Regions from separate parts of the Pseudoduganella sp. R-31 genome, predicted to be linked through region 2. Evidence: predicted binding sites of a transcription regulator. Region 2 holds the regulator's gene; each other region holds the start of a gene.
What was found. The regulator FNR, encoded in region 2, switches genes on or off when oxygen is low (the NO sensors DNR and NnrR bind a similar motif). The targets are predictions, from matches to a motif close to TTGATNNNNATCAA.
Positions count from the first base shown of each region.

Region 1 (7,336 bases), 120 kb from region 2:
AGATGTTCGGCAAGCTGTTCGAGGTGCGCGACGCCGAGACCGGGCAACTGCTCGACTACCAGGGCATCATGGTCAAGCGCGGCCCGTTGACGGAAGCCGACTACCGGGCCATGAAACCCGGGGCGCACCTCAGCAACGCCATCGACCTGGCCCCCGCGTACGGCTTCAGGCAAGGACGTCATGCGTACACCATCAGCTACGCCGGGCACTACCTCATGGACGGAAAGGAAATACCGCTCACCGTTGGACCGGTACGCTTCGAGCATACCGGCAGGTGAGCGGCGGCAGGGCAGGCCTTATGGCAGGGCCGGGGTGTTCTCGCCGAAATATTCGTGCGAGTCGGCGTTGTCGATGGCCTTGTTTGGATCGCTGATCGCCAGGCTGGCGGCGCCGGACTGGCCGTAGACCCAGTCATCGGTACCAGCCACCACATTGAAGTGGCTCATCTCATGCACCAGGGTACCGCCCTTGGAGTCGGTGCCGGACATTGGCGCGCTCCAGAATGCCTTGCAGACATAAATCTTGTAAGGCTGGGTTGGATACACATAGGCGTAGTACGTCTTCTTGCAGCCGCAGTCGACGGTGATCGGCTTGGTGGCGAAGGCATCCTTCAGCGCGGCGAAGTGCGATTTCACGGTGGAGTAGCGGCCGGAATTGTAGCTGCCGAACCATTTCGTGTAGCGGGTGCCTGTCTTGTTGGCGCCCAGGTAGGCGTCGCCGTCGTTGGCCATGCCTTGCGCGGTCGACACGGCAGTTGTAATGTCGGCCTGCTGCGAAGTGGTGCACTTGCTGAAGGACAAGCCGGCTGCGCTTGGCAGGGGCTGTTCCGGCGCCTTGGCGATGCTGCCGCGCGGCAGGGTGCCTTCGATCGACACGCTGAGCTCGGCCGATTGCAGGGTGTCCGGCTGCTTCTTGTCAACTGCCTTGCCGGCCGGGTCGACGTTGCTGAACAGCTTGGGCGACTTGGTGCTGTAACGGATGGTGTAGTCGCCCGAGATGCTCATGTTATACATCTGCGACAGTTCCACCGTGACCTTGTGCGATTTGCCCGGCTGGATGACGTAGTAATCGGCTGCCGTGGGCGCCGGGCGCTTGACGTGCATGCCTTCGTACGGCACCCTGGCGCCGTCACGGGTCACGTCGAACAGGGATTCTTCAATGTCGCCGAACGGGGTATGCCATTTCAGGACGTATTGCGGCACCGATGAAGTATTGGTCAGCGTGACCTGCACGACCACGTCGTCGCGCGGGCCCAGCGCGCGCTTGTCCATGCTGATGCTGGCTGTGAGGCCGTCGGCCGCATAGGCGCCCAGGCTGAAGGAAGCTGCGAGTGCGAAAGCGCCAAGGTGTTTCAAGTTCATTCGTCTCTCCGTCCGGTTGTGGTTGGGGTGAGCCAATCTTGACGGGGAGACTGCGGCAATTCAATCGAAATCGGTGCGCTGTCGCTATTTCAACAACGGTTCCGTTATGCCCTGAACAGGAGCCGGGAAATATGTCCAATCCCGGACATTTGTAACAGGCTCAGACCTGGCTTTGACGACGGATGGCCATCAGGATGCCGCAGCCGATTCCCAGTGTCACCAGGGCAGTGCCGCCATAGCTGAAAAAAGGCAGCGGCACGCCAACCACCGGTACCACGCCGCTCACCATGCCGATATTGATGAAGGCATAGGTGAAGAAGATCATGGTGATGGCGCCGCCCAGCAAACGCGAAAATGGCGTCACCGCGCTGGAGGAAATCTGCAGGCCGCGCCAGATCAGCAAGGCGTACATCACCAGCAGCGCAATCCCGCCGAACAGCCCGAATTCTTCGGCGAAGACCGAGAAGATGAAGTCGGTGGAGCGTTCCGGAATGAAGCCGAGGTGGCCCTGGGTGCCATCCATCCAGCCGCGGCCAGCCATCCCGCCGGAACCGATCGCGATTTTCGCCTGGGTGATCTGGAAACCCTTGCCGGCCGGATCCGAGTCCGGGTTGAGGAAAGTCAGCACCCTTTGACGCTGGAAGTCGTGCAGCAGCTGCCACACCACTGGCACCGCAGCCAGGCCGCAGACAGCCAGGGCGGCAAGCGCCTTCCACGATAGCCCGGCCAGCACGATCACATAGAAACCCGCCGCCAGCACCAGCATCGCCGTGCCGAAATCGGGCTGCTTGGCGATCAGTCCCACCGGAATGGCCAGCAGCACCGCGGCCGCGACGAATATTTGCCAGCCCTTGGCGCCATCGAAGCGGTGGAAGTACCAGGCCAGCATCATTGGCATCGCGATCTTCATCATCTCGGACGGCTGGAAATCGTGACCGAGATTGAGCCATCGCGTCGAGCCTTTTTTCGTAACGCCGAACAGGAACACCGCTAACAGCAAGGCGACGCCAAGCGAATACAGCGTGACTGCATGGCGCATCAGCATGGGCGGCGGGATGTTCGCGACCGCCCACATCAGGCCCAGCGCCATCGCCACGTTACGCAACTGCAGTTCGAAGCGCCCCGGGAAGTCGGCCGAGGCGGAATACAGTGTCAACAGGCCAGCCGCCAGCAGCAAGCCAAGGATGGCAGCCAACGGCGCGTCAACAGCCAGCACCGGCCGCAGGCGGCGCCACAAAGAAGAATGACCGGTCATTGGAAGGCCTGCAGCCAGATTACGCGGCCAGCCAGGACGGCAAAGCCGGAAAATGCGATCGCGCCAATCACGGCAAGCCGGCGGCGGAATTGTTTTTGCTCATTATTCATGGCCGAAATTATAAGGCCAGGGCTAGCGCTCGCGCACGTAGTTTCCGGGGGCATCGCCTAGCCAGGGATAATCGGCATGGGCCGCCGGCGCCGGCGTGCGCCACTCGCCGCAGCGCCCGTGCAGCCAGGCGGTCCAGTCCTGCCACCAGGAGCCTGGAGTTGGCGTTTGCACCGCCAGCCAGTCCTTGGCGTCGCGGCCCGCAATCAGGGGAGCCGACCAGTATTGCTGTTTGGCGCTGCCGCCCGGCGGATTGATGATGCCCAGGATATGGCCGGAGGCGGTCAGCACAAAATGTACCGGAGCGCCCACCAGCGCCGCGCTGCGGTAGGTGCTGCGCCAGGGGGTGATGTGGTCCGCCACCGCACCCACGGCATACAGGGTTTGGCGGATGCGGCCAAGGTCAAGCTTCTGGCCGCGGATTTCAAGCGCATCCGCGTGGGCCAGCTTGTTGGCCTGGTATAGCTCGCGCAGGCAGAAACTGTGCGTGGCGCGCGGCTGGCGCGTGCCGTCCGAGTTCCAGGCCAGGGGCGCCAGCGCTGGTGCAGGCTCGCCGAGCAGGTACTTGTGCACCACATAGCGCCAGATCTGCGTATTCGGGCGCAGCATGCGGAAGCTCCAGCCGATCTGCTGCGAGTCGAGAAAACCCTGGCGCGCCATCAGGCCGTCCAGCAAGGCCACGCTTTCGTCGTTGATGAAGCTGGCGATGTCGCCAGGCTTGGAAAAATCGGTGAGCGTGGCCAGCAGCGTCCAATGCGCAACCGGGACATTGCGCGCCGCCCGATGGTGGCGGTTCAGCCACGCCATCAGCGCCGACAGGGCGGTGCCGCCGATGCAATAGCCGACCGCATGCACTTGCGGGACGCCGGCGATATTGCGCGCCGCGTCGACGGCAGCGAGGATCCCATCGAACAGGTGGTCTTCGAAGCTGGCATCCTGCATATTGGCGCGCGGATTCTTCCAGCTCATGACGAACACGTCGAAACCCTGTTGCACCAGGTGCCGCACCATGCTTTGCTGGGCGGTCAGGTCCAGGATGTAGTACTTGTTGATCCAGGGCGGCACCAGGACCAGCGGCATCGCCCGAACTTGCGGGCAATCAGGCGTGTACTGGATCAGCTCCATCATCTGGTTGCGCATCACAACGCGCCCTGGCGTCGCGGCCAGGTCGCGTCCGAGCTGGAACTGGGCCGGATCCACCATGCGCAGGTCGCCCGCCAGCACATCGCGCAGCCATTCTTCAAAGCCGTGCTTCAGGCTGGCCCCGCCGCTGTCGAAGGCGCGTCGCAGTACGACCGGATTGGTCCAGGGGAAGTTGCTGGGGGCTAGAGCGTTGCACCAATGGCGCAGCCAGAAGGCAGCACTGCGGGCTTCGCTTTCGTCCACGCCCGGCGTGTCGTAGACCTGCCGTTCCAGGGTGCGCGTGAAGCCGAGGTATTGCTGCATCAGGCCATGAAAGAACGGATTGTCGCGCCAGGCGTCGTCGCTGAACCGGTCATCGCCCTCCGCAGCTTCCGCCAGCGGCGCAGGCATGCCGGTCGCCCAGGCGACTGTGGCAAGCTCCTGCCACGCCCGGGCCATCTCCAGTGGATGTGCCAGCCATGCGGCGGCGACATTGGCGAACGGATTTGGCATGCAGGCCAGTATAGACCTAATGCGGACCTAATGCGCCATCAGCACAGGAAGCGTCATGCTTTGCAATACCGTACGGGAAGCACCGCCCAGCATGATTTCGCGCAAGCGGCTATGGCCGTAGCAACCCATGACCAGCAAATCGGCATCGAGATCCGAGGCGAAGGAGAGCAGGGCAGAGCCGACGTCGATCGCCGTCGCTTGCGAGGAGACTTCGACCTTGATGCCATGGCGCGCCAGGTAGAGGGCCATGTCTGCGCCCGGTTCGCTGCCGTGGGCCTCGGGTTCGCGGCCGGCATTGAACACAGCCAGCGTGACTTTGCCGGCCTGCTCCATCAGCGGAATGGCAGCGGTGATGGCGCGGGTGGCCTCCATGCTGCCGTCCCAGGCCACCAGCACACGCTGGAACGGCGCTTCGAAATGGCCGGCATAGGGCACCACCAATACCGGCCTTGCGCTGTTCATGGCCACATATTCGGGTGTTTCTTCTTCCATTGGCGAAATCGGATCGTCCGGGTTGACCTGGCCCAGTATCAGGAGGTCGCCGTAGCGCGACTGCAGCACCAGGCCATCCGCGGCCTGGTCGTCAAGCAGGCGGGATTCGAAGGACGGCAGGTCCAGCATCGCGCATTGCAACTCGAAACGCCGTAAGCTGTCGCGGGCGGCTTCCCGCGCTTCGTCGATGCATTGGGCTGCCAGGCTGACACCCATGGCGGTGGCATGGTCGGCGTACAGGAAGCGCGAAATGCCGCTCATCGCCGCACCGACCAGGCGGCCTTTTGACATGCGCACGATCTGGGATGCCAGCCGTACCCGGCGCTCGGTATCGGCGGAACTATTCACGTGCACAACGACAGTCTTGAACCCCATGGCAGCCTCCGGGATGGATAGATGTGAAAAAGTCTAGGGTTATGCGCAATCCAGCGGCATGATCTGGGTCAATTTCAATCTAATCCGGTAACTTGCATAAGCAAGTGTTGACTTTTAGATGCGAATGGTTATCATTTGCGTCTTCTAATAAAGCCAGCTCCTCGCCAGCTAATCATTAATAATTAGCTGAGGTAACGATGGACAAGAAGAAGTTGGCGGTATTGCTTGGGTTGGCATTTCCGGGTGCTGTCCTGGCGGAAGACGCTGCAGTGATGCCGCAGATCCAGGTCACCGCGCAAAGGCCGGACACCTACACCGCGGAACGCAGCCGGACGGCCACGCCGCTGAGCATTTCGCCGCGCGACACGCCGCAATCGATATCCGTGATGACCCAGCAGCGTATCGAGGACCAGGCGTTACAGACCGTGACCGATGTGGTCAACAATGTGACCGGCGTTTCGGTCAACCAGTATGAGACGCATCGCGCCGGTTTTACCGCGCGCGGCTTCGACATTGACAACCTGCAGATCGACAGCGTGCCGACGGCTTGGGAGCAGGCATGGAGTTCCGGCGAAGTATTGGGGAGCCTGGCCCTCTACGAGCGTGTGGAAGTGGTGCGCGGCGCCACAGGCCTGATGACGGGCGCCGGCAATCCTTCGGCGGCCATCAACCTGGTGCGCAAGCGTGCGGCCAGCAAGGAGCTCACCGGCAGCGCGCAGCTTGGCACCGGCCGCTGGAACGAGCGCCGCGCCATGGCAGACGTTTCGAGCCCGGTCAATGCCAGCGGTAGCGTACGCGCCCGGGTGGTCGGTGAATACCAGCGTTCCGACAGCTGGGTCGATCTGATGAAGAGCAAAAGCCACACTTTCTATGGCACTGTAGAAGCCGACCTGGCGCCCGGCACCGTGCTTTCCGCCGGCTACAGCCGCCAGGAAAACGACCCGCAAGGCCCGATGTGGGGCGGCCTGCCGTACTGGTACACCGACGGCAGCAAGACCAACTGGGATGTCTCGAAAACGTCGGCGGCCGGATGGACGCGCTGGGAAACAGCGTACGAGAACGCCTTCGCCGACCTTGAACACAGCTTCGACAACGGCTGGAGGCTGCGCGCCGGCTTCAGTCATGGCGACCGCAAGGCCGATTCCGCGCTGCTTTACCTCTCAGGGGTACCTGAGCGCGCGACGGGACTGGGCATGGGCGCGTTTGCAGGCTCCTACATTACGCACACCCGGCAGGACGACTTCAGCCTTCATGCCAGCGGACCCTTTGCGCTCGCCGGGCGCAAGCATGAAGCGGCGTTCGGCTACATGCACTCGAAGCAGGAATTCAATGCCGACAGCCGTGCCGCCGATTACGGCAGTGACTACCCTCCGGTAGGCGATTTCAATCACTGGAATGGTGCAGCGTATCCTGAGCCGAATTGGGGCGCGCCGACATTTTACGAAAAGAGCGTGACCCGGCAGGAAGCGTTGTACGGTGTTGCGCGCTTCTCGATCACCGATCCGCTGAAGGCGATTATCGGTACGCGCCTCACCAACTACGACAAGACCGGCGCCGGAGCCTGGAGCCCGGCTTATCAGCTGAAGCACGACCACGAATTGACGCCTTATGCCGGCGTGGTATACGACCTCAGCGACAACCTGTCTGCCTACGCCAGCTACACCGACATTTTCCAGCCGCAGAACCGCAAGGACCTGGCGGGAAATATCCTGGACCCGGTAGTCGGCAAGAGCTACGAAGGCGGCGTCAAAGGCGAATTCCTGGACGGCCGCGTGAATGCGTCGTTTGCGGTATTCAGGATCAAACAGGACAAGCTCGCCCAAGAGGCTGGCCTGGTCGACCGCGATGGAACAAGCCCGCTTGCGCCGGAAGCGTACTACCGCGCCGCAAGCGGCGCCAAGAGCGATGGCTTTGAGTTCGAGGTCTCGGGAGAACTGGCTCCCGGCTGGAACGCCACCGCGGGATATTCCCAATTCAGGGCCAAGGATGCCGCAGGCGCCGATTTCAACAGCGTCTATCCACGCAAACTGTTCCGCGTCTTCACTACCTACCGTCTGGAAGCGCTGACTGTGGGAGGCGGCCTGAATTGGGAAAGCCGTACCTACACCCT
Region 1 is NZ_CP183986.1:3,744,761-3,752,096, forward strand. Features, by position in the region: gene ACN9MY_RS17025 (hypothetical protein) at 1-278, shown strand, start outside; gene ACN9MY_RS17030 (M35 family metallo-endopeptidase) at 297-1,361, opposite strand; gene rodA (rod shape-determining protein RodA) at 1,522-2,616, opposite strand; gene ACN9MY_RS17040 (PHA/PHB synthase family protein) at 2,749-4,359, opposite strand; gene ACN9MY_RS17045 (universal stress protein) at 4,387-5,226, opposite strand; gene ACN9MY_RS17050 (TonB-dependent siderophore receptor) at 5,424-7,336, shown strand, end outside.
Region 1: ACN9MY_RS17045 (universal stress protein) is a predicted target of FNR. The motif match lies at 5,285-5,298, and genes of this name have one in related genera.

Region 2 (7,336 bases):
CACACGCCGCCGTCCACCTGGACCCTGTTCCGCCTGTGGCGCTTTGCGCGCCCCTACCAATGGCAACTGGCGCTTGGCTTTGCAATGATGCTGCTGTCGACCGGCGCGCACCTGATCCCGCCGTACATCATCATGCCGCTGACGGACAACGTGCTGATCCCTTACCAGAACGGCAAGCCGGTGGAGCACATGCTGGTGGTGCAGTACATGGCAGCGTTGACCGGCGCCGCCGTGCTGGCGTGGATCTTCGGCTGGGCCAAGACCTATGTGCTGGCGCTGGTCTCGGAACGCATCGGCGCGGACCTGCGCACCACGACGTATGAACACCTGCTGCGCATGTCGCTGGAGTATTTCGGCGGCAAGCGCACTGGCGACCTGATGTCGCGCATCGGCTCCGAATCGGACCGCATCTGCGTCTTCCTGTCCCTGCACCTGCTCGATTTCGCCTCCGATGTCCTGATGATCATCATGACCGGCGTGATCCTGTTCACCATCGATCCCTGGCTGGCCATTGCCACCCTGCTGCCGCTGCCCTTCATCGCATGGATGATCCATCTGGTGCGCGACAAGCTGCGTACCGGCTTTGAAAAGATCGACCGCGTCTGGGGCGAAGTGACCAACGTGCTGGCCGATACGATTCCAGGCATCCGCGTGGTGAAAGCGTTTGCGCAGGAAACCCGCGAAGCAACCCGCTTCCGTACCGCCAACAAGCACAACCTGGCCGTCAACGACAAGTTGAACAAGGTATGGTCGCTGTTCTCGCCGACCGTGTCCTTCCTGACCGAACTGGGCATCCTGGTGATCTACGTGTTCGGCATCTGGATGATCTCCAAGCACAACATCACCGTCGGCGTCCTGAGCTCCTTCGTCCTGTACGCCAACCGCTTCTATGGCAAGCTGGATTCCATGAGCCGCATCGTGTCGGTGACGCAGAAGTCCGCTTCGGCCGCCAAGCGCATCTTCGACATCCTGGACCACGTGTCGAGCGTGCCCGATCCGGTGCAGCCGGTGAAGGTCGAGAAGGTCCGCGGCGACATCACGCTGCGCGAAGTGGGCTTCCGCTACGGTAACCGCGCCGTCAACCGCGGGGTGAACCTCGAGATCAAGGCCGGCGAAATGATTGGCCTGGTGGGCCATTCCGGCTCCGGCAAGTCGACCCTGGTCAACCTGATCTGCCGCTTCTACGACGTGGCGGAAGGCGCGATCCTGCTGGACGGCGTCGATATCCGCAACTACGCGGTGTCGGACTACCGCCGCAATATCGGCCTGGTGCTGCAGGAGCCATTCCTGTTCTTCGGCACCATTGCGGAAAACATCGCCTACGGCAAGCCGGAAGCCACCCGCGAAGAAATCATGAAGGCCGCCCGCGCAGCGCACGCCCACGACTTCATCCTGCGCCTGCCGCAGGGTTACGATTCGATGGTGGGCGAGCGCGGCCAGGGCCTGTCGGGCGGTGAACGCCAGCGTATTTCGATTGCGCGCGCGCTGCTGATCGATCCACGCATCCTGATCCTCGACGAAGCGACTGCATCGGTGGACTCGGAAACGGAAAAAGAAATCCAGAAGGCGCTGGACAACCTCGTCGCCGGCCGCACCACGATTGCCATTGCGCACCGTCTCTCAACGCTGCAACGCGCGAACCGCCTGGTGGTGATGGACCGCGGCAAGGTCGTCGAAGAAGGCCCTCATGAAGAACTGATGGCCAGGGAAGGCGCCTACTACCGCCTCTACCAGGCGCAGGCACGTAACGTCGATACAGACATGGATGACAAGGCAAAGAGCCGTGAAGATGATTAATTTTACTTTGAGCCGGGACAGCTTCGGTAAGCTGAACCTGATCGACGCCAACGGCGTGCTGCATGAAGGCGTGTCGCCGGTACGCGCGTTTCCCATCCAGGCGCCGGATGAAGGCCTGTCGCTGGTAAACACCGACGGCAAGGAAGTGGCCTGGCTGGATCGTATTTCCGACCTGTCGCCGCAACTGGCGGACATTGTGCGCGAAGAACTGGCCGGCCGTGAATTCATGCCGGTCATCCAGCGTATCGTGGACGTGGGCAGCTATGCCTGCCCTTCCACCTGGAGCGTCGAAACCGACCGCGGCGATACCACCTTCGTGCTGCGCGGCGAAGAAGATATTCGCCGCATCGGCAGCGTTTCCTTGCTGGTGTCGGACAGCCACGGCATCCACTTCCTGATCCGCGACCAGTTCGCGCTGGATAAGCACAGCAAGAAGATCCTCGATCGATTCCTCTAAGCGCGCCGCTAGCGCGCCATGCCATCCAGTTCCGCCAGGACCTCGCCGGGCAAATCGAGCGCCTGCGCGGCAAGGTTCTCCTTGAGGTGGGCAATCGAGGTGGTCCCCGGAATCAACAGCACATTCGGCGACCGGTACAGCAGCCAAGCCAGGGCCACCTGGTTCGGGGACGCGCCCAAGCGGGCGGCGACACGCGACAAGGTAGACGACTGCAGCGGCGAGAACCCGCCCAAGGGGAAGAACGGCACGTAGGCGATACCATCGCGTGCCAGTTCATCAATCAAGGCGTCGTCATTGCGGTGGGCCAGGTTGTACTGGTTTTGCACGCACACGATCTCGCACATCCGCCGGCCCTCGGCTACCTGGGCATGGGTCACGTTGCTCAAGCCGATGTGGCGTACCAGGCCTTTGCGCTGCAGCTCGGCCAGCGCGGCAAGCGGCTCTTCGATCGAGCCCTCAGCCGGCTGCATCGGATCGATCATCAGGCGCAAATTGACGACATCCAGTTTGTCGAGCCCCAGGTTGCGCAAGTTGTCATGCACGGCCTGTTCCAGTTCAGCAGGCGAACAAGCCGGCAGCCAGGAAGAATCGGCGCCGCGCCGGGCGCCAATTTTCGTGGCAATCACCAGGCCATCGCGGTAGGGGCGCAAGGCTTCGCGGATCAATTGGTTGGTTACGTGCGGGCCGTAGAAATCGCTGGTGTCGATGTGATCGACACCGGATTCAACCGCCGTGCGCAAGACCTTCAATGCGCCTGCTGTATCGGCCGGCGGCCCGAAAACATGCGGCCCTGAAAGGCGCATGGCGCCGTAACCCATGCGATTGACGATCAGGTCTCCGAGGCAGTAAGTGGATGGTTGCTGGGACATGGTAGAGCTCCTTTTCAATGAGGTTCCCAGTCTAGAAGCGAATCGACCGTTCGATAAGCCGGTATAATCAAAACAGCCCGTACGAAAATTTGCACAATGCGCGTCGATCTTGCCGACCTGAATGCTTTCATTGCCGTTGCACGCGCCCAAGGCTTTCGCGATGGCGCGCGTGCGATGGGCGTCAGCGCATCCGGTCTCAGCGAAGCGGTGCGCCGCCTGGAAGCCCAGTTGGGAGTGCGGCTGCTGAACCGCACCACGCGCAGCGTCACCTCCACTGAAGCGGGCAAGCGCCTGCTGGCGCGCCTCCAGCCCGCCCTGTCAGAAGTCGATGCCGCCCTCGCCGAAGTGAACGGCTTGCGCGACCGGCCAGCCGGCAGATTGAGGCTGAACGTCCCCATCAGTGCAGCACGACTGGTATTGCCGGCCATCGTACCGGCGTTCCTGGCCGCCTATCCCGACATACAACTGGAAATTGCCGCAGAAGAGGGCCTCGTCGACGTGCTTGCCGCGGGCTGCGACGCAGGCATTCGCTATGACGAGCGCCTTGAGCAGGACATGATCGCGGTACCCATCGGCCCACGGGTCCAGCGCTTTGCCGCCGCTGCCGCGCCTGTCTACCTCGACAAACGCGGGCGGCCCGACCATCCGCAACAACTGCTCCAGCACGATTGCTTGCGCATGCGCTTTGCCGGGCGCGCCGTACCGCCATGGGAATTCAGGCGCGATGGGGAAACCGTGAAAGTCGATGTCAACGGCCCCTTGCTGGTGGAGCCATCCGGTGCCGTTGAACTGATCGTCGACGCGGCCAAGGCAGGAAGCGGGGTCATCTATCTGTTCGAAGACTGGCTGCGCCCGCACCTGGACAATGGCGCCCTGGAAGCGGTGCTGGAACCCTGGTGGCAATCCTTTACGGGCCCTTTCCTCTACTACCCAGGGCGCCGGCTGGTTCCGCCGCCCTTGCGCGCCTTCATAGACTTTGTCAAAAGTGAAAATTGACATGGATCATGTGCCCGAATTTTTTCCAGCGGCACAATTGCGGTTCGACACTACTGGAGAACCCCATGGATTCCATCGTCTTCGGGCCGGACCTCGCACTGGGCATTCCCGTTCTCGACCAGTCGCACCGCATCGTCTTCGACATGCTCGACGCCATGGAAAGCCTGCCCCGTCCCGCCTTTGACGCAGCCTGCCGCGACCTGGCAGCTGAATTCATGGAACACCTGCGCGAAGAAAACAGCCTGATGGAGCGCATCGCCTACCCGGCTGCCCAGGCCCACCGCGCAGCCCATGGCTACTTGCTGGAAAAGGTCGCCCGCACCCTGCGCCTGCTGAAGGACGACGAGGAAGCCACGGCACGCGACATCATCCGCACGCTGCCGGACTGGCTCGAAGCCCACATCAACACGATGGACCTTGCGCTCGCAGTTGCGGCTTCCCGGTTAGAGTAATAAAGTGCTTGACTTAGAGTGCACTCTAACTTTTACGATCACCCCATGGAATCGCACCTGAGCATTGACGAAGTCGCCAAACGTACCGGCCTCACAGCCTACACCCTCCGCTATTACGAGCGCATCGGGCTGATTGCCCCGGTCAATCGTGCAGCGGGCGGCCGGCGGCGCTATGCGGCCTCGGACCTTGCCTGGATCGAATTCCTGCTGCGTCTGCGAACGACCCATATGCCAATCGGCAAAATGCAGTCATTCGCAAAACTTCGCGGCGCTGGGGACTCGACGGTGCCGGAACGGCGCCGGATGCTGGAAGAGCATATGCAGAACGTGCTCGCCGAAATCGAGGCGATGCAACAATCTGCAGCATCATTGCAGGCCAAGATCGAGTATTACCGCTCCCTGGAGCAGTCCCTGGCGTCGAATCCAACCACCGATGGAGCACATGCCAATGAACACCGAAAGCCGCTACGAGCGCGGGCTCGCAAAACTGCGTGAAGTCGACGGCCAGGCCGGCGACCGCGTCGTGCAAAGCCTGGAAGATATTGCGCCCGATTTCGCCCGCTACCTGATCGAATTCCCCTTTGGCGACATCTATTCGCGCCCGGGGCTTGACCTGAAATCACGCGAGATCGCTGTGGTGGCCGCGCTGACCGCCATGGGCAACGCTGCGCCCCAGCTCAAGGTGCACATCCACGCCGCCCTCAACGTCGGCGTCAGCCGCGAAGAGATCGTGGAGACCATCATGCAGATGGCCGTCTACGCCGGCTTTCCGGCTGCGCTCAACGGCCTGATGGCCGCCAAAGAAGTGTTCGCGCAATAAAAAAGGGGCAGCAAGAGCTGCCCCATACACCCCCTACAGGTGAGAAAACTGGTAAGCCGGTCAGGCGACAGCGAGTTCCTGCGCCATGCCGCCGGACGACATGGCCTCGAGCCTGGCGCGGTCGGTAATGCGCAGATCGCGGTTGCTCAGGACGATCGAGCCATCCTGGCGCAGGCGGGCCAGCTGGCGGCTGACGCTTTCCACGGTCAGGCCCAGGTAGCCGCCGATATCTTCACGCGACATGCGCAACTGGAAGCTGGTCGAAGAGTAGCCGCGCTGGGCGTAACGGCCAGCGAGGTTCAGCAGGAACATGGCCAGCCGCTGTTCGGCGCGCATATGGCTCAGGAACAGCATCACCGACTGCTCGCGCTGGATTTCGCGGCTCATGGTGCGGTGGAACTGCTGCAGCAAGCCGGGAATCTGCATCACCAGCTCTTGCAGGCGGTTGAAGGGGATCTCGCAGACTTCACTGTCCTCCAGCGCCACGGCATTGCAGGAATGCTGGCCATTGCCGATGGCTTCCATGCCCAGCAGGTCGCCGGCCATGTGGAAACCGCCAATCGTCTGTTCGCCGCGCTGGTTCACCTGCACGGTCTTGAAGTGGCCGAAGCGCACGGCATACAGGCTGTGGAAGCTGTCGCCGGTCTTGTACAGCGGCTCGTCGCGGTTCACGCGGCGGCGGCGGGAAATGATCTGGTCAAGGCGAGCAACATCTTCGTCGGCCAGGCCCTGTGGCAAGCAAAGGCGGTTGAAGCTGCACAGCGAGCATTTGGCTGCGACTGGTGCGCAGGATTTGGTGGCGTTTGCAGGGGTGATTGGGATGACCGGGCTCATTTTGCTGCTCCTTGTTTTCGATGGAAGCAGTATCGCGCCCGGCGTCATTTCCCGGTATCAAGCATCCTGTGTAGTTGCTGTAGTGGTTCCCCTACAGCCGCTCAGATCAGCCCGTGCTCGAGGGCATAGCGGGTCAGCTCAGCATTCGTGGACATGCCCATTTTCTCGAGGATGCGGCTGCGATAGGTTGTCACAGTGTTAGGACTGAGATGTAGTTTTTCCCCTATGCGCACCAGGGACTCGCCCTGGGCAATCAGTTTGAAAACTTCCAGTTCGCGGTTGGAGAGCTCTTCGTGGTCGCCGCTCGGGCCGCCGCCGACCAGGGTTGCCAGTTTTTCAAGCAACGCCGGGCTCACGTGCTTGCCGCCCGAGGCAGCCTTGCGCACGGCCTCGATCAGGGTCGCCGTCGGCGCATCCTTGGTCAGGTAGCCGGAGGCGCCCGATTTCAGCGCGCGCACCGCGTAAATTTCCTCGGAATAGGTGCTCAGCACCAGCACCGCCATGCGCGGGCATTCGCTGCGCAGGGTCTTCAACAGGTCCAGGCCATTCTTGCCCGGCATCTTGATGTCCACCAGCGCCACGTCGAAACTGCGCTCGGCCACGCGCTGCATCGCTTCGACGGCGTTGCCGGCCTCGCCCTCCACGCTGATGTCGGGCGCCGTGCCCAGCATGAGGCGCACGCCATTGCGTGCAATCGCATGGTCGTCGACCAGCAAAACGGTGATCTTGTCACCCATTCTTGTCCTCCAAAGGCAGCCGCAGCTGCAGGGTAGTGCCCTGCCCGGCCTTGCCGCTGATATTCAGTTCGCCGGCAAAGCGGCGCGTGCGCTCGTGCATGCCGAACAAGCCCCACGATTCCCGGTCGGACAAGCCGGCACTTTCGATACCCTTGCCATTGTCTTCCACCCGCAGCACCACGTTTTCGCCGTCAATATCCACGATGACGCGCGCCTCGCTCGCTTCGGCATGGCGCACCACGTTGGTCAGCGCTTCCTGCGCGACGCGGAACAACATGGTGCTGCGCTCCGCATCGAGCTCCAGCGCCTGCGCCTCCGGCGTGATATTGCAGGTGCATTGCAAGCCGCTGCGCTGCGCCACCTGTTCCGCATAC
Region 2 is NZ_CP183986.1:3,620,275-3,627,610, reverse strand. Features, by position in the region: gene ACN9MY_RS16570 (ABC transporter ATP-binding protein) at 1-1,797, shown strand, start outside; gene ACN9MY_RS16565 (DUF1854 domain-containing protein) at 1,790-2,254, shown strand; gene ACN9MY_RS16560 (aldo/keto reductase family oxidoreductase) at 2,263-3,123, opposite strand; gene ACN9MY_RS16555 (LysR substrate-binding domain-containing protein) at 3,220-4,119, shown strand; gene ACN9MY_RS16550 (bacteriohemerythrin) at 4,185-4,571, shown strand; gene ACN9MY_RS16545 (MerR family transcriptional regulator) at 4,617-5,066, shown strand; gene ACN9MY_RS16540 (carboxymuconolactone decarboxylase family protein) at 5,020-5,391, shown strand; gene fnr (fumarate/nitrate reduction transcriptional regulator Fnr) at 5,452-6,225, opposite strand; gene ACN9MY_RS16530 (response regulator) at 6,327-6,962, opposite strand; gene ACN9MY_RS16525 (response regulator) at 6,955-7,336, opposite strand, start outside.

Region 3 (7,336 bases), 770 kb from region 2:
TCCAGAACCATACCTCCGGCCGCGATGTGCACGGCAATCCGTTCGGCGGCTACAACTACGCGAAGATGGCGGTGGCAGGCGACATCGACAACCTGGCGGCGAGCTGGCTGTATGGCGATTACCTGGACGACGGCGCCGGCGGCCTGAAAGGCTGGTTCGGCGACGGAAGCAAATACAACGCCTACGGCATCACCGAAGCCCACTACCGCCTGGGCGGCTATTCGACCGCGTCCATGTATGCCGACTTCGAAGCGGCGCCATTCCAGCCGATCGACAACCTGGGCCAGTACTGGTTCTCGCAATTCCTGGCGCAGCCGACCGCGCAGTCGCTCGGCTTCGTGCTGCATACCACCGACCTGCTGCAGCCGCACCACACCTGGACCACTTCCGCCCACGACCACTCGGGCTGGGAGCAATGGGTGTACGACTACTACGACAGCGAACGCCTGAACGACTCGGCGCTGGTGACTGCCGCCATGGCTGATTTCACGTCGGTGGCTGCAAGCGGCAGCGATATTCGTCCATTGCTGACCCAGGGCGGCACCTATTCGTACGCGAACGGCGGCATCGTGCTGTCGTCGACTGCGCATGGCGACCGCGTGGTCGTTGGCAAGAAGATGATTCCGCACTCGATCGCCATGGTGGTCCACGTGCTGAACCGCGCCGCCGAGCGCCTGGCCAACTGATGGCCGCCCGCCACTTCGTCGCCGCCGTCGCCGCAGTGCTCGCCGGAGCAAGCGCGGTGGCGGGCCCCACCGCGCCCGGCGCCGCCATCGCCGCCCGCATCGACGGCGAGCCGGTTTATGCCTTCACGCTGGACGCCCTTTGGCAACAGCGCCGCGCCGCCAAGCCCTCGCTGGAGCGGCGGGCGGTGCTGGATGACATCATCCAGGTTCGCCTGCTGGCGGCACGTGCCGGCAACGCAGCGCCAAAAGAGCAGCCCGGCGCCACGGTAGCCTTTGCCCCGGAAGTCATGGTGGAAGAACGCCTTGTCGCAACCCTGCGCGAAGTGTATGGAAAGGACATCGACACCGCCGTGAAGGCGCAGCCGGGCGCCACGCTGGAGAGCCTGGTGATCGCGCAGCCGCCGATGTCGCAGCCGCAGCTGGACGCCATTTTCGGCCGCCAGGGCCGCTTGAAGCTGGAGATCGCGCTGACCGCCGAACAGCAGTCCCTGGCCGGCAAGGCCGACGTCCTGCGCTACCGGCTTCCCGGCGGCGAACCAGCGAGCGTCACCCTTTACGACGTGTACCACCGCCAGAACGTCCAGGGGCGGCTGGCGCTGTCGCAGCAACCGGCCAGCGTCGCAGCACAGCAGGCACGCCGCATCGTCGCCAACGCATTCGTGCTGCACTGGGCCCGACAACGCTTCGGCGCCGAAGCCGTGGCCGACCTGCGCAAGGTCATCGAGGATGGCGACACGGTGGTGGCGCTGCAGAACCTGCACGGCGTCGGCCTCGATACCGACGCCGGAAGCCCGCTGCTGAACCGCCTGTCCGGCGAAGTCAGTGCGCAGGAGATTGAAGGCTTCTACCGCGAGCACAAGGACTTGTTCGCCCGCGTCGACAGGGTCCGCGCCCGCCACATCCGGGTAGCGGACGAAGCGCAGGCGCAGCGTGCGGTGAGGGCATTGCAGCAAGGCGCAGGCTTCGCCGCCACTGCACGCCGCATGTCGCGCGCCGGCGACGCAGCCAAAGGCGGCGACCTTGGCTGGATCAGCGCCGACGGCAGCAAGGACTGGCTGGCCAGCCTCGCCTTCAGCCAGCCGCCGGGCAAGCCATCCGCCCCGGTCCGCGCGCCGGTCGGCCCGGACGAGAGCGCGTACTGGGAAATCGTGCTCATTGAAGAACAGGTCCATGGCGCCCAGCCGCTGCAATCGGAAACGGTGCGCTACCAGGCCAGCCGCATGATCGCGCTGCAGAAAGCCAGGCAGCAGCTAAGCCAGATGATCGAACAGTCGCGCCGCACAGCGCGCGTTGAAATCGCAGAGGCGCCATGAAACACTGGCAAGCCATCGCCGTCATCGCGGCTATTGTCGCCGCCGTCGTTGGCCAATGGTACTTCGCCAGCGTTCGCGAAACGACGCCCCCTCCCCAGGCGCCCGCCGTCACACCACCCAAGCCCGCACCGCCGGCCCCCATGCCCGCACCGGGGGCTGGCGAACGTCCGGCGATGGCTGATACGGGCGAGGGCGATGGACTGCGCCGCGTGCCGATCCCGCCGGTGGACCCGCGGGCGCCAGCCTGGCTCTCGCTGGCCCTGGCACGGGAATCCGGCGATGCCCGCACCCCGCCGATCCAGCACGACGCCCCGGCCGAGCACCCCGACGCCAGCGTAATGGCCGACCCGCAAGCCTACGCCGCTCATGAGCTGGCGCAGAAACAGCGCCTGGCCGCGGCCTACGCCCAAGCCGCAGTCCCCGAACTAGCCCGTCTGCATTCCGATCTCGAGCAAGGTCGCGAAGCCGGCGTGCCGCCTGAGGAGCTGGCCAAAGTCGCAGAAAAGATCCGCCGCATCGAACAGCAGCGCCAAGCCGCCGACAACATGCGTTCAAGATAAAAGTCGGGGTCAGGTCTGGCAATCCGCCATTCTTTTCGCATTGCGAAAAGAATGGCGGATTGCCAGACCTGACCCCGACTTTCAAACTAATAAGCTGGCCAAGGGCTTGATGATCTCGTCGTCGGTCCAGTAGGCGGTGTGGGAGAGCGGGTTCCAGCTCTTGGTCATGAAGTCGAGGATGCCCTGGCCGGCGTTGACGACGCGGTCTTCGACCAGGGTTTCGTAGCCGCCTTCCAGCGGCTGCAAGGGCCAGCCGAGTGCATCGTCGGGGTCGTACAGGTTGAGCCAGGTGAATGCTGGATTGGGCTTGATGATCGGCTTGACGTCCATGCGCTGGTGGGCGGAGACGAAGACCGGGATATTGCAACCGGTCGTCACGAAGGTGCGCACCGTGCCGCATTGCAGGAACTTGCGCTGCTCGGCTGTCAGGCTGTCGGCCATGCGGCCCGGCTTCCAGATGCCGGCGGCTACAGCACCGCCGCCGGCGCGCTTTTGCGCGTCGTAGATAAAGCTGGACATGACCTGGCAGCCCAGCGAATGCGCCAGCAGCACGATCGGCGTTTCCGGGCCGCGGTTGGCAAGAATCGCCAGCAGGGCGCGCGCAATCTCCATCTGCGCCTGCTCGTAGACCGAATTGTCGTATTCCTTGCGATTCTCCAGCCCTGCCGCATCGGCAAAGCCGAACAGGATGAATTTGCGCAGCTGTTCGTAGCGCACGGTGGAGCGCTCGCGCGTGCGGTTCCATACATCGAGCTCGTTGGGCTTGAGCAGGTGCTGGTAATACACGCTATGCACGTCGACGTCGGAGAAGGCCGCGCCCATGCGGTGCGACAGCGCGCGCCGCATGTCGTCGGCATAGTCGAGCGGTTGCTCGCCCATGCCGTGGATCGTCAGGAGTGCGACCTTGGGCATTACGCCGCCGCCTTTTCAGGCACGCCGCGCAGGCGGTAGCCGATGTACAGTGCCAGCAGCCAGACCGGGATCAGGTACACCGAAATACGCAGGCCTTCGCTCATGTACATGATCAGCAGGATGCCGGCCAGGAAGGCCAGGCACAGGTAGTTGGTCAGCGGGTAGCCCCAGCTCTTGAAGCCCGTCTCGTGCCCTTCGATCTTTTTCTGGGCGCGGAAGCGCAGGTGGATCCAGCTGATCATGCCCCAGTTGATTACCAGCGACGAAACCACGAGTCCCATCAGGAAGCCGAACACTTTGCCCGGCATGAAGTAGTTCAGCACCACGCAAATGCCGGTGGCGAGGGCCGATACGCCCAGCGCCGCCAAGGGCACACCGCGCTTGTTCACGCCCAGCAGGGCTTTCGGTGCATTGCCTTGCCTGGCCAGGCCGTACAGCATGCGGCTGTTGGAGTACACGCCGCTGTTATACACGGACAGTGCGGCGGTCAGCACCACCACGTTCAGGATGTTCGCAACCCAGTTGGAGTTTAGTGCGTGGAAGATCATCACGAACGGGCTGCCCCCGGTGACGACCTTCTGCCAGGGGTACAACGACAGCAGCACGCCCAATGCGCCGACATAGAAGATCAGGATACGGTAGATGGCCTGGTTGGTCGCCTTGGGAATGGTCTCGGAAGGGTTGCTGGCTTCGGCGGCGGTAATGCCCACCAGTTCCAGGCCGCCGTAGGAGAACATGATCACTGCCATCGCCATCACCAGCCCCGACACGCCGTTCGGGAAGAAGCCGCCGTGCTGCCAGAGGTTGGCCACGGTCGCTTCCGGCCCGGCGTTGCCGGACACCAGCAGGTAGCCGCCGTACACGATCATGCCGACCACCGCTACCACCTTGATGATGGCGAACCAGAATTCCATTTCGCCGTAAGCGCGCACATTGGCCAGGCTGATGGCGTTAATGATCAGGAAGAAGGCGAGGGCGCTGACCCAGGTGGGAATGCCCGGCCACCAGTATTGGACGTAGATGCCGACTGCCGTCAGCTCGGCCATGCTGACCAGCACGTACAGCACCCAGTAATTCCAGCCTGACATGAAGCCGGCCATGTGGCCGCAATATTTGTCGGCAAAATAGCTGAAGGAACCCGCGACCGGCTCGTCGACCACCATTTCGCCCAGCTGGCGCATGATGAGGAAGGCAATGAAGCCAGCCACCGCGTAGCCAAGCAGCACGGCAGGCCCGGCCAGCTTGATGGTGTCGGCGATGCCCATGAAAAGGCCCGTGCCAATGGCGCCGCCCAGCGCGATCAGCTGGATATGGCGGCTTTTCAGGCCCCGTTTCAGTTCTGTCATGTATGGCGTCCTGGTGTCGAAAAGATCAAAGGCCCTGATTCTACATCCTCGCAAGGCAACAATGTCATTTTCGCACTGCCGCATTTCGCAAGACTTCTCTTTGACCTGGATCAAATATTTTGTGCGTCGGCTTGGATATGCTACAAACATGCTCACACTTAAATTCCTTGGTGCCACCGGCACCGTCACCGGCTCCAAATACCTGTTGCGCCATGGCGACGAACAGGTATTGGTCGATTGCGGCCTGTTCCAGGGCTATAAGCAGCTGCGCTTGCGCAACTGGGATGCTTTCCCGGTGCCGCCGGAGTCCATTGGCGCGGTGCTGCTGACCCATGCCCACCTCGATCACAGCGGCTTCCTTCCGGTGCTGGTCAGCGCCGGCTTCCGCGGCAAGGTGTATTGCACGGAGGCGACGCGCGATTTGTGCCGCGTCCTGCTGCCCGACAGTGGCCGCTTGCTGGAGGAGGAAGCGCTGTATGCGAACCGCCACAACTTCTCCAAGCACAAGCCGGCCTTGCCCCTGTATTCCGAAGCCGATGCGCTGCGTGCGCTGGAGCACCTGGAGGCGGTGCCGGTCGGTCATGAGTTTTCGCCGGTGCCGGGCATGATGGCGCGCTTCCAGCTGGCCGGGCATATCCTCGGCGCCGCCTCGGTGTCGGTGCGATGCAATGGCCGGACCGTGATGTTTTCCGGCGACGTGGGGCGGCCCAACGATCCGATCATGCGGCCGCCGACCGTGCTGGGCAAATGCGACTACCTGGTGGTGGAATCGACTTACGGCGACCGCCGCCACGACGCGTCCAACCCCGGCGGCAAGCTGGCCGACGTGATCGGCAAGACGGCGGCGCGCGGCGGCGTAACCGTGATCCCTTCGTTTGCCGTTGGACGGGCGCAGGAACTGCTGTATGAAATCTGGCGGCTCAAGGAGGCCGGCGCCATCCCGCTCGCGCTCCCCGTATACCTCAATAGCCCGATGGCGGTGGATGCCACGCGGCTTTATATCAAGCACCAGGGACAGCACCGGCTGGACGAACGCAGTTGCCACGCCCTGGGCCACGTGGCGCACATCGTCAACAGCGTGGAAGAGTCGATGGCCCTGAACCGGCGCCAGGCGCCGATGGTGATCATTGCCGCCAGCGGCATGGCTACCGGCGGCCGCGTGCTGCACCACCTGAAAGCCTTTGCCGGCGATTCGCGCAACACTATCCTGTTTGCCGGCTTCCAGGCGGCAGGGACGCGCGGGGCCCGCATGCTGGCCGGCGAAACCTCGGTCAAGATCCACGGCGAGTATTACCCGATCCGGGCCAAGGTCGAACTGATCGGCAACCTGTCGGCCCATGCCGACTCCGACGAAATCCTGGGCTGGCTCTCGCATTCTTCGGCCACGCCGCGCCAGGTGTTCGTCACCCATGGCGAACCGGCGGCGGCCGATGCCCTGCGGCTGCGCATTTCGGAACAGCTCCACTGGCCATGCCGGGTGCCGGACTACCTGGAAGAGGTGGTACTGGAGTAGGGGATGCCATGGCGGCCTTGCTGGAAATCTCGCTTGCCGCACTGTGCGGCGCCCTGCTGGCCGCGGCGCTGACGGCATGGCTGATGTTTCGCCATGTGACGAGCATTTCCCGGCTGCTGCGCCAGCGCATGCGCAGCGCCGCGGCGCGCGAGCACCTGGTGGCCAAGGTGTTCGATGCGACATCGGAAGGCATCCTGGTGGTCAACCGCGACATGCGCATCGTCGAGGCCAACCGCGCCTTCGCTGCCATGAGCGGCTACGCCCGCCACGAGCTGGTGGGCCAGCATCCGCGCATCATGCAGTCCGGCAGGCAGGACGCCGAGTTCTACAAGGCGATGTGGCAAGGCCTGCTGGGAACCGGCCAGTGGCAGGGCAAGGTATGGGACAAACGCTCCGACGGCACGCTGTTTGCCGCACACCTGACCCTGAGCGCGGTGCGCGATGAACACGGCAGGGTGCAGCACTATTTCGGCCTGTTTACCGACATTACCGATGAATGCGCCCGCCAGGAAGAGATCGAAAAGATGGCCTTCATGGACCCGCTTACGCGCCTGCCGAACCGGCGCCTGATGGAAGACCGCCTGCAGCAGGCGCTGGCCTTTGCGGCGCGTGCCGAAAAGCTGGTGGCCGTTTGCGTGATGGACCTGGATGGCTTCAAGCACGTCAACGATACGTTTGGCCACGAGGCTGGCGACGCGGTACTGGTGGAAGTGGCGGGACGTCTGCAGCAGGTGGTGCGGGCCAACGATACCGTGGCGCGCCTGGGCGGCGACGAATTCGTGCTGCTGCTCGCTGGCCTGAACGATGTGGGCGAGGCGGAGGAGATCCTGGATCGTGCGCTGGCGGCAGTGCGCGCACCGGTGCGGCTGGCGGGAGAACAGCCGGCCTTCGTATCGGCCAGCATCGGGCTGGCCGTGTTTCCGTATGATGCGCAACTGGCCGAAGAGCTGTTGCGGCGCAGCGATGCGGCCATGTATGCCGCCAAGCGGCAGGGACGCGACCGCTG
Region 3 is NZ_CP183986.1:4,392,532-4,399,867, reverse strand. Features, by position in the region: gene ACN9MY_RS19865 (phospholipase) at 1-686, shown strand, start outside; gene ACN9MY_RS19860 (peptidylprolyl isomerase) at 686-1,999, shown strand; gene ACN9MY_RS19855 (hypothetical protein) at 1,996-2,559, shown strand; gene ACN9MY_RS19850 (hypothetical protein) at 2,641-3,471, opposite strand; gene ACN9MY_RS19845 (amino acid permease) at 3,471-4,817, opposite strand; gene ACN9MY_RS19840 (MBL fold metallo-hydrolase RNA specificity domain-containing protein) at 4,966-6,330, shown strand; gene ACN9MY_RS19835 (diguanylate cyclase domain-containing protein) at 6,339-7,336, shown strand, end outside.
Region 3: ACN9MY_RS19840 (MBL fold metallo-hydrolase RNA specificity domain-containing protein) is a predicted target of FNR. The motif match lies at 4,918-4,931, and genes of this name have one in related genera.

Region 4 (7,336 bases), 3.2 Mb from region 2:
ACATGCGCCAGATCCACGCCATGGTGCGCCTGATCGACGATATGCTCGACGTATCGCGCATCCGCGCCGGCAAGCTGTCGATCCGCCCGGCCCGCGTCGACCTGGAGGCGCTGCTGCAGCGCATCGTCGGCGACCTGTCGCACCAAGCCGCCGACATGCACAGCGAACTGCGCCTGTCGATCGTGCAGCCCGTGGCCGGGTGCTGGGACGAGTTCCGCGTGGAGCAGGTCATCGTCAACCTGATTAACAACGCCCTGCGCTACGGCGGCGGAAAGCCGGTCGACGTGCGCCTGCATGCCGACAGCCAGAACGCCCGTATCGAGGTGATCGACCAGGGCGTCGGCATCCCCGAGGAAGTGCTGCCGAAAATCTTCGAACCCTTCGAACGCGGAAAGATGGAAGGCATGCCGGCCGGCCTGGGCCTGGGCCTCTACATCTCGCGCCAGCTGGCCGAAGCCCACGGCGGCACGCTCTCGGCCCGCAGCAAGCCGAACGAAGGCGCCACCTTCATCTTCACGTTGCCGCGCGCCGACGAAAAGCCCACGCCGGGCACGGGAAGCACCAAGGACATTTTGCCTTTGCCAGCGAGTTGTGCCTAGAATGTCCCCATGAACCGGGACTTGCTCAGGGAACGCAGGGAATGGCTACTGCGGCGCAATTGCTCATTGTCGCCCCAGCAGATGGGGATGGCTTATGCCCTGATGTGCCTGCTCTCGTTTGCGGTTGCCACCGGCTTTGTGATCATGGGCATGTGGCAGGTGCTGTTGTTCACCGTGCTGGAGATGACGGCCGTGGCGGCCGCCTTCCTTTACTTCGCCCGCCATGCCACGGACTATGAACACATCGTGCTCGCCAACGGCAAGCTGCTGGTGGAGCAGGTCTCCGCCGGCAAAATGAGCGTGACGCAGCTCGAACTCTACTTCCTCCGGCTGCAGATGCCCGCCCGCTACGGCGACCTGATTCACCTTGAATCGAATGGCGTCGCAGTCGATATCGGCTACTTCGCCACCGACCCGCGCCGCCGCGCGCTGGCCCAGGAGCTGCGCGCGGAAGTGCAGGGCGGCTTGTTCAGCAACTAGGTGCCAGCCGTCAGAAGCGGTAGCCTACGCCCACGCCGAACATGACCGGGTCAACCTTGACCTTGCTGACCTTGGTGCCGGCAAGCAGCACGTCGCTGCGGATCTGCACTTTCTTGATGTCCAGGTTGAGCGACCAGTTCTTGTCCAGCTTGCAGTCCACGCCAGCCTGCAGGGCCAGGCCGAAGCTGTCGTGTTCCAGGCTGCCCTGGCCGTCCAGGATCTTGTTCTTGGAGAAGGTGGTCCAGTTCACGCCCACGCCCAGGTAAGGGCTGAGCTGCGAGGATGGGGTGAAGTGGTACTGCGCCAGCAGGGTCGGCGGCAGGTGCTTGAACGTGCCGGCGGATTCGCCAGCCACATACACGGTGTGCTTCTGCGGATAGGTCAGCACCAGCTCGGCGGAGATATTCGGGGTGAAGAAGTAGGAAATATCCACTTCCGGAATGGTCTTGCTGCTGACGGTGATCAGGTCGGATGGGCCCACGCCGGCAATCGGGTCGGACTTGTCTGCGGGGTTGATGTGCACGGCACGTGCGCGCACTTGCCAAGGCGTTTCCTGTGCCATTGCACCAAACGCCACGCTACCCAGGACAACTGCCAAAATCGCTTTCTTCATTTCACTACCTCTTTCATGTGGTCATTGATATTCGGTAAGTAAAAGTCTATTGATGCGACGCAGCAAAATCTTTGACCTAAGTCAAAATTGCCCGAACGAACACAAGTTAGCTAAAACGAGAGTAAGATTCGCGAATTCACATCCCACCCTATCCCCGGAGGCAGGAAATGAAATTGCACGTCAATGGCCAGGTACGCGAGTTCGAGGCCGAAGAAGATACGCCCCTGTTGTGGGTGATCCGCGAACAGCTGGGACTCACCGGTACCAAATACGGCTGCGGCGTGGCGCAATGCGGCGCCTGCACCGTGCACATTGACGGCGAACCGACGCGCAGCTGCGTGCGCCCTGTCTCCACCGTGACGGCCGACCAGAAGATCGTCACCATCGAAGGCCTGAGCCTGGACGGCAGCCATCCCGTGCAAAAGGCCTGGGCCGCGCTGGACGTGCCGCAATGCGGCTTCTGCCAGTCCGGCATGATCATGGCCGCCGCCGCGCTGCTGAAGCAGAAGAAGAACCCGACCGACGCCGATATCGACGCAGCGATGACCAATATCTGCCGCTGCGGCACCTATAACCGCGTGCGCAAGGCCATCCACGTGATCGCCAGGGGCGGCGACGTGAAGACCGCAGGCCTGGACATCGTGGAAGGGAGCAAAGCATGAGCGCCGCAGTTTCTCATTCCCGTCGCAGCTTCCTCGGCCGCTCGCTGGGCGCCACCGCAGGCCTGATGTTCGGCTTCCATATCCCGTTCGCAGAAGCGCAGCAGGCGCAGGCCGCCGCGGCACCGGATGCGCCCGAGATCAACGCCTGGGTCGTGGTCAAGCCGGACGACACCATCGTGGTCCGCATCGCCCGTTCCGAGATGGGCCAGGGCACGCTGACCGGCCTGGCGCAACTGGTGGTGGAAGAACTGGATGGCGACTGGAGCAAGGTCACCACCGAATACCCGTCGCCCGGCCGCCAGCTGGCGCGCAATCGCGTCTGGGGCAGCTTCTCCACCGGCGGCAGCCGCGGCGTGCGCGAATCGCATGAATACGTCCGCAAGGGCGGCGCCGCAGCCCGCATGATGCTGGTGCAGGCCGCCGCCGCCCAGTGGGGCGTGCCGGCCGCCGAATGCGCGGCCGCGAAAAGCGTGATCACCCACACGCCGTCCGGCCGCACGCTCACCTACGGCAAGGTCGCCGACGCAGCAGGCAAGCTGCAGGCGCCCGCCGCTGCCGACATCAAGCTGAAAGATCCGAAAGACTGGAAGCTGGCAGGCAAGCGCCTGGCGCGCCTGGACACGGTCGACAAGACCACCGGCAAGCAGGTCTACGGCATGGACTTCAAGCTGCCCGGCATGCTGAACGCAGCGATCAAGGACTGCCCGGTCTTCGGCGGCAAGGTAAAAAGCTTCGACGCCGCCGCCATTGCCGGCAAGCCCGGCGTGAAGAAAGTGCTGCAGGTCGGCGACAGCGCCGTGGCCGTGGTGGCCGACACCTGGTGGCGCGCCCGCAGCGCCCTGGACGCCCTGCCGATCGAATGGGACAAAGGCCCCAACGCCGGCATGAACAGCAAGGACACCGCCGCCTGGATCAAGGCCGGCCTGGATGCACCGGAAGCGGCAGTCGGCAACAGCAACGGCGACGCCAAGGCCGCCCTGGCCCGCGCCCACCGCAAGATCGAAGCCGTCTACAGCTACCCCCACCAGAACCACGCCACCATGGAGGTGATGAACGCCACCGCCGTGTGGACGCCGGAGCGTTGCGACGTCTGGACCCCGACGCAGAACGGCGAAGCCGCCTTGGCCGCGACCAGCGAGGCAGCTGGCCTGCCGCAGTCCAAATGCGACGTGACCAAGCTGCATCTCGGCGGCGGTTTCGGACGGCGCGGCGCCACGCACGACTGGGTAACCCAGGTCGTGAAGATCGCCAGGGAAATGCCGGGCACGCCGATCAAATTGATCTGGACCCGCGAAGAAGACATGCAGCACGGCCGCTACCACCCGGTCACGCAGTGCAAGCTGACCGCAGGCCTGGACGCCAAAGGCGAGGTAACGTCGCTGCACATGCGCATCGCCGGCCAATCGATCCTCGCCGCGCTGTTCCCGCAGAACGTCAAGGACGGCAAGGACCCTGCAGTCTTCCAGGGCCTGAACCCGCCCGGCCCGGAAGCCTCGTTCGGCTACACCATCCCGAACCTGCTGATCGACCACGCCATGCGCAACCCCGCCGTGCCGCCAGGCTTCTGGCGCGGCGTGAACCTGAATCAGAACACGATCTACGTCGAATGCTTCCTCGACGAAATCGCGCACGCCACGAAGCAGGACCCGCTGGCCCTGCGCCGCAAGCTGATGAAGGACAGCCCGAAGCACCTGGCAGTCCTGAACGCGGTGGCCGAAAAAGCCGGCTGGTCCAAGCCGCCGAAGAAAGGCATCTACCGCGGCATCGCGCAAACCATGGGCTTCGGCAGCTACGTCGCCGCCGTGGCGGAAGTCTCGGTCAGCAAGGACGGCAAGCTGAAGATCCACCGCATCGTCGCCGCCACCGACCCGGGCCACGCCGTGAACCCGCAGCAGATCGAAGCGCAAGTGGAAGGCAGCTTCGTCTACGGCCTGAGCGCAGCGCTCTACGGCGAGATCACGATCAAGGACGGCGCAGCAGAGCAAACCAACTTCGACACCTACAACGTGCTGAAGATGGACGAAATGCCGAAAGTCGAAACGGTCGTGATGCCAAGCGGCGGCTTCTGGGGAGGCGTAGGCGAGCCGACGATCGCCGTCGCCGCCCCCGCAGTGTTGAACGCCATCTTCGCCGCCACAGGCAAGCGCATCCGCGACCTCCCACTGAAGAACCACAGCCTGAAAAAGGCATAAAGAAATGCCGCCAGTCCGCGGCCCGCGAGCAGACTGGGTCAGACCCTTGGGTCTGACCCAGGTTTACCGGTTTTTGCTTGCAGTCCTGTTGACGCTCAACACCGCCCAAGCCCAGGAAGGCAACGCCGAAACCGGCCGCGCCATCGTCGCCAGCCGGCAGCAAGGCCTCTGCCTCCTCTGCCACAGCGCCCCCATCCCCGAGGAACGCTTCCAGGGCAACCTGGCCCCCGACCTCGCCGGCGTCGGCGACCGCTACACCAGGTCCGAGCTCCGCCAGCGAATCGCAGACAGCAGCGCCATCAACCCCAGCACCATCATGCCCTCATACGCCAAAACGGAAGGCCTCACACGCGTAGCCCCCGCCTACCGCGACAAACCAATCTTCACCGCGCAGCAAATCGAAGACGTGGTCGCCTACCTCGTCACGCTCAAGGCTGCAGAAAAGAAATGACCACCCGCCGCCAACTCCTCGCCGCGTTGCCGCTACTGGCGCTAGTCCGCCCCGCCCGAGCGACGCCCGCCGAGATGACAGCCGCCGTCGCCGCCTACACCAGCAACGCCAGCATCCAGCGCGGCCGCGTGCAGATCGACATCGCCCAACTGATCGACAACGGCAACGCAGTTCCCATCACGGTACGGGTCGACAGCCCGATGACCGAGCAAGCCCACGTCACCGACATCGCCATCTTCAACGAAAAGAACCCGCTTCCCGACGTCGTGAGATTCAAGCTGACGCCCCTGGCCGGCAAGCCGGAAATCAGCACCCGCATCCGCCTCGCCACCAGCCAGACGCTCACCGCCCTGGCCCGCACCAGCGACGGCCAATGGTGGCAGCAGACGGTCGACGTGATCGTCGCCCTGGCGGCCTGCGTAGAAGGGGAGCCCATCTGACATGGCCAGCGCCCTGATCCACATGCCCGCCAGCGCCAGGCCCGGCGAGATAATCGAAGTACGTGCCCTGATCGCCCACATGATGGAGACCGGCTTCCGCCCCGGCCCCGACGGCAAGCCCCTCCCGCGCGACATCATCCGCAAATTCGAATGCCGCTACAACGGCAAGCAGGTCATCAGCGCCGAGCTGCATCCCGCCATGAGCGCCAACCCGTATATAGCCTTCTTCATCAAGGCAACCACCAGCGGCCCGCTCGAATTCACCTGGAGCGGCGACAACAGCTTCGCACAAACAGAAACCAAGCAGCTGCAGGTGCAACCATGAGGCTCATCGCACCGCTACTAGCGCTAGCCGTCACCACAGCCGCCAGCGCAGACTGGGTCAGACCCTCCGGGTCTGACCCAGGTTTACCGGTTCTGGAGCGCAAATCCGGCCGCGACTACATGTCCCCCGCCACGCAAGCGATGCAAGCCGACGACACCCAAAACCCTGCCATGCTCTGGGTCGCCAACGGCGAAGCGCTCTGGCGCACAGCCCCCATCGGCGGCAACGGCAAATCCTGCGCCACCTGCCACACCGACGCCAAGTCCAGCATGCGCGGCGCAGCCGCAAAATTCCCCCGCTTCAGCCAATCAGCCGGCAAGGTGATCACGCTATCCGGCCAGGTCAACCAATGCCGCACCGGCGCCCTGAAGGCCGCCCCGCTGAAGCCAGAATCACCCGACCTGCTGGGCCTGGAAACCTACATCGCCCTGCAAAGCCGCGGCATGCCTGTGACGCCGGCAGCCGACAAGGAAACCAGGCAAGCCGCCGATCGCGGCCAAAAACTCTTCACCACCCGCATCGGCCAGCTGAACCTGAGCTGCGCCCAATGCCACGACAACAACGCCGGCAAACGCCTGGCCGGCGCACCCATCCCCCAAGGCCACGCCAACGCCTATCCCATCTACCGGCTGGAATGGCAAGGCGCAGGAAGCCTGCAACGCCGCCTGCGCAACTGCATGAGCGGCGTGCGAGCCGAAGTCCCTCCTTACGGCGCTCCCGACCTGGTAGACCTTGAAGCCTACCTTGCCCTGCGCGCCCAGGGCATGCCACTAGAAACCCCAGGAGTCCGCCCATGAAGACAATCGCCGCACTGATGCTCGCGCTGTCCGCCACGCTCCCCGCCGCCGCCGTAGAAGCGATCCCGAACGGCGCACGCCTCGCAGCCAGCTGCACCGGCTGCCACGGCACCAACGACGCCACGCAAGGCAGTGCGCTGCCGCCGCTGGCCGGCCAGCCCAAGGACCAGCTGCAGGCCGCGCTGAGGGACTTCAAATCCGGCAAACGCCCCGCCACCATCATGACCCAGCTCGCCAAAGGGTACACTGACGAACAATTGGAAATATTGGCAGCGTACTTCGCCGCCCAGAAAAAATAAAAATGCGATTCAAACTGGCCCATAGCCTGCTGGCTGCGGCGCTGGCGCTGACCACATGTGGCGCCGGCGCCCAGCACATCTCCTTGCAACACTTCGGACAAAGCGAAGGCCTCGGCAACCTTTCGCTCACGGCACTGGCCCAGGATGCCAGCGGCTACCTGTGGGTAGGCACCGAGAATGGCCTGTTCCGCTACAACGGCGCGGAATTCCGCCGTTACGGCAGCACGCAGGGAATGGACGACACCTTCGTCACCGCCCTGCACAGCAGCTCGTCCGGCGCGCTATGGGTCGGCAATCACGCAAGCCTGTACCGGCTGCAGCAGGGCCGCCTGGTTCCCGTGCTATGGGAAGGCAAGAAGCTTCCCGTATGGCCGCTCCAACCCATGGCCGAAAGCCCCGCCGGCGAAACGCTGCTGGCAAGCGAGGGCGATCTGTTCGTCCTGGCCGCGAAGGGCGACCGCACCAGCATCCGCCTGTA
Region 4 is NZ_CP183986.1:71,899-79,234, reverse strand. Features, by position in the region: gene ACN9MY_RS00350 (hybrid sensor histidine kinase/response regulator) at 1-599, shown strand, start outside; gene ACN9MY_RS00345 (DUF2244 domain-containing protein) at 609-1,079, shown strand; gene ACN9MY_RS00340 (OmpW/AlkL family protein) at 1,090-1,692, opposite strand; gene ACN9MY_RS00335 ((2Fe-2S)-binding protein) at 1,860-2,354, shown strand; gene ACN9MY_RS00330 (molybdopterin cofactor-binding domain-containing protein) at 2,351-4,546, shown strand; gene soxX (sulfur oxidation c-type cytochrome SoxX) at 4,593-4,997, shown strand; gene ACN9MY_RS00320 (SoxY-related AACIE arm protein) at 4,994-5,437, shown strand; gene soxZ (thiosulfate oxidation carrier complex protein SoxZ) at 5,439-5,762, shown strand; gene soxA (sulfur oxidation c-type cytochrome SoxA) at 5,882-6,559, shown strand; gene ACN9MY_RS00305 (c-type cytochrome) at 6,556-6,858, shown strand; gene ACN9MY_RS00300 (diguanylate cyclase) at 6,861-7,336, shown strand, end outside.
Region 4: ACN9MY_RS00340 (OmpW/AlkL family protein) is a predicted target of FNR. The motif match lies at 1,764-1,777, and genes of this name have one in related genera.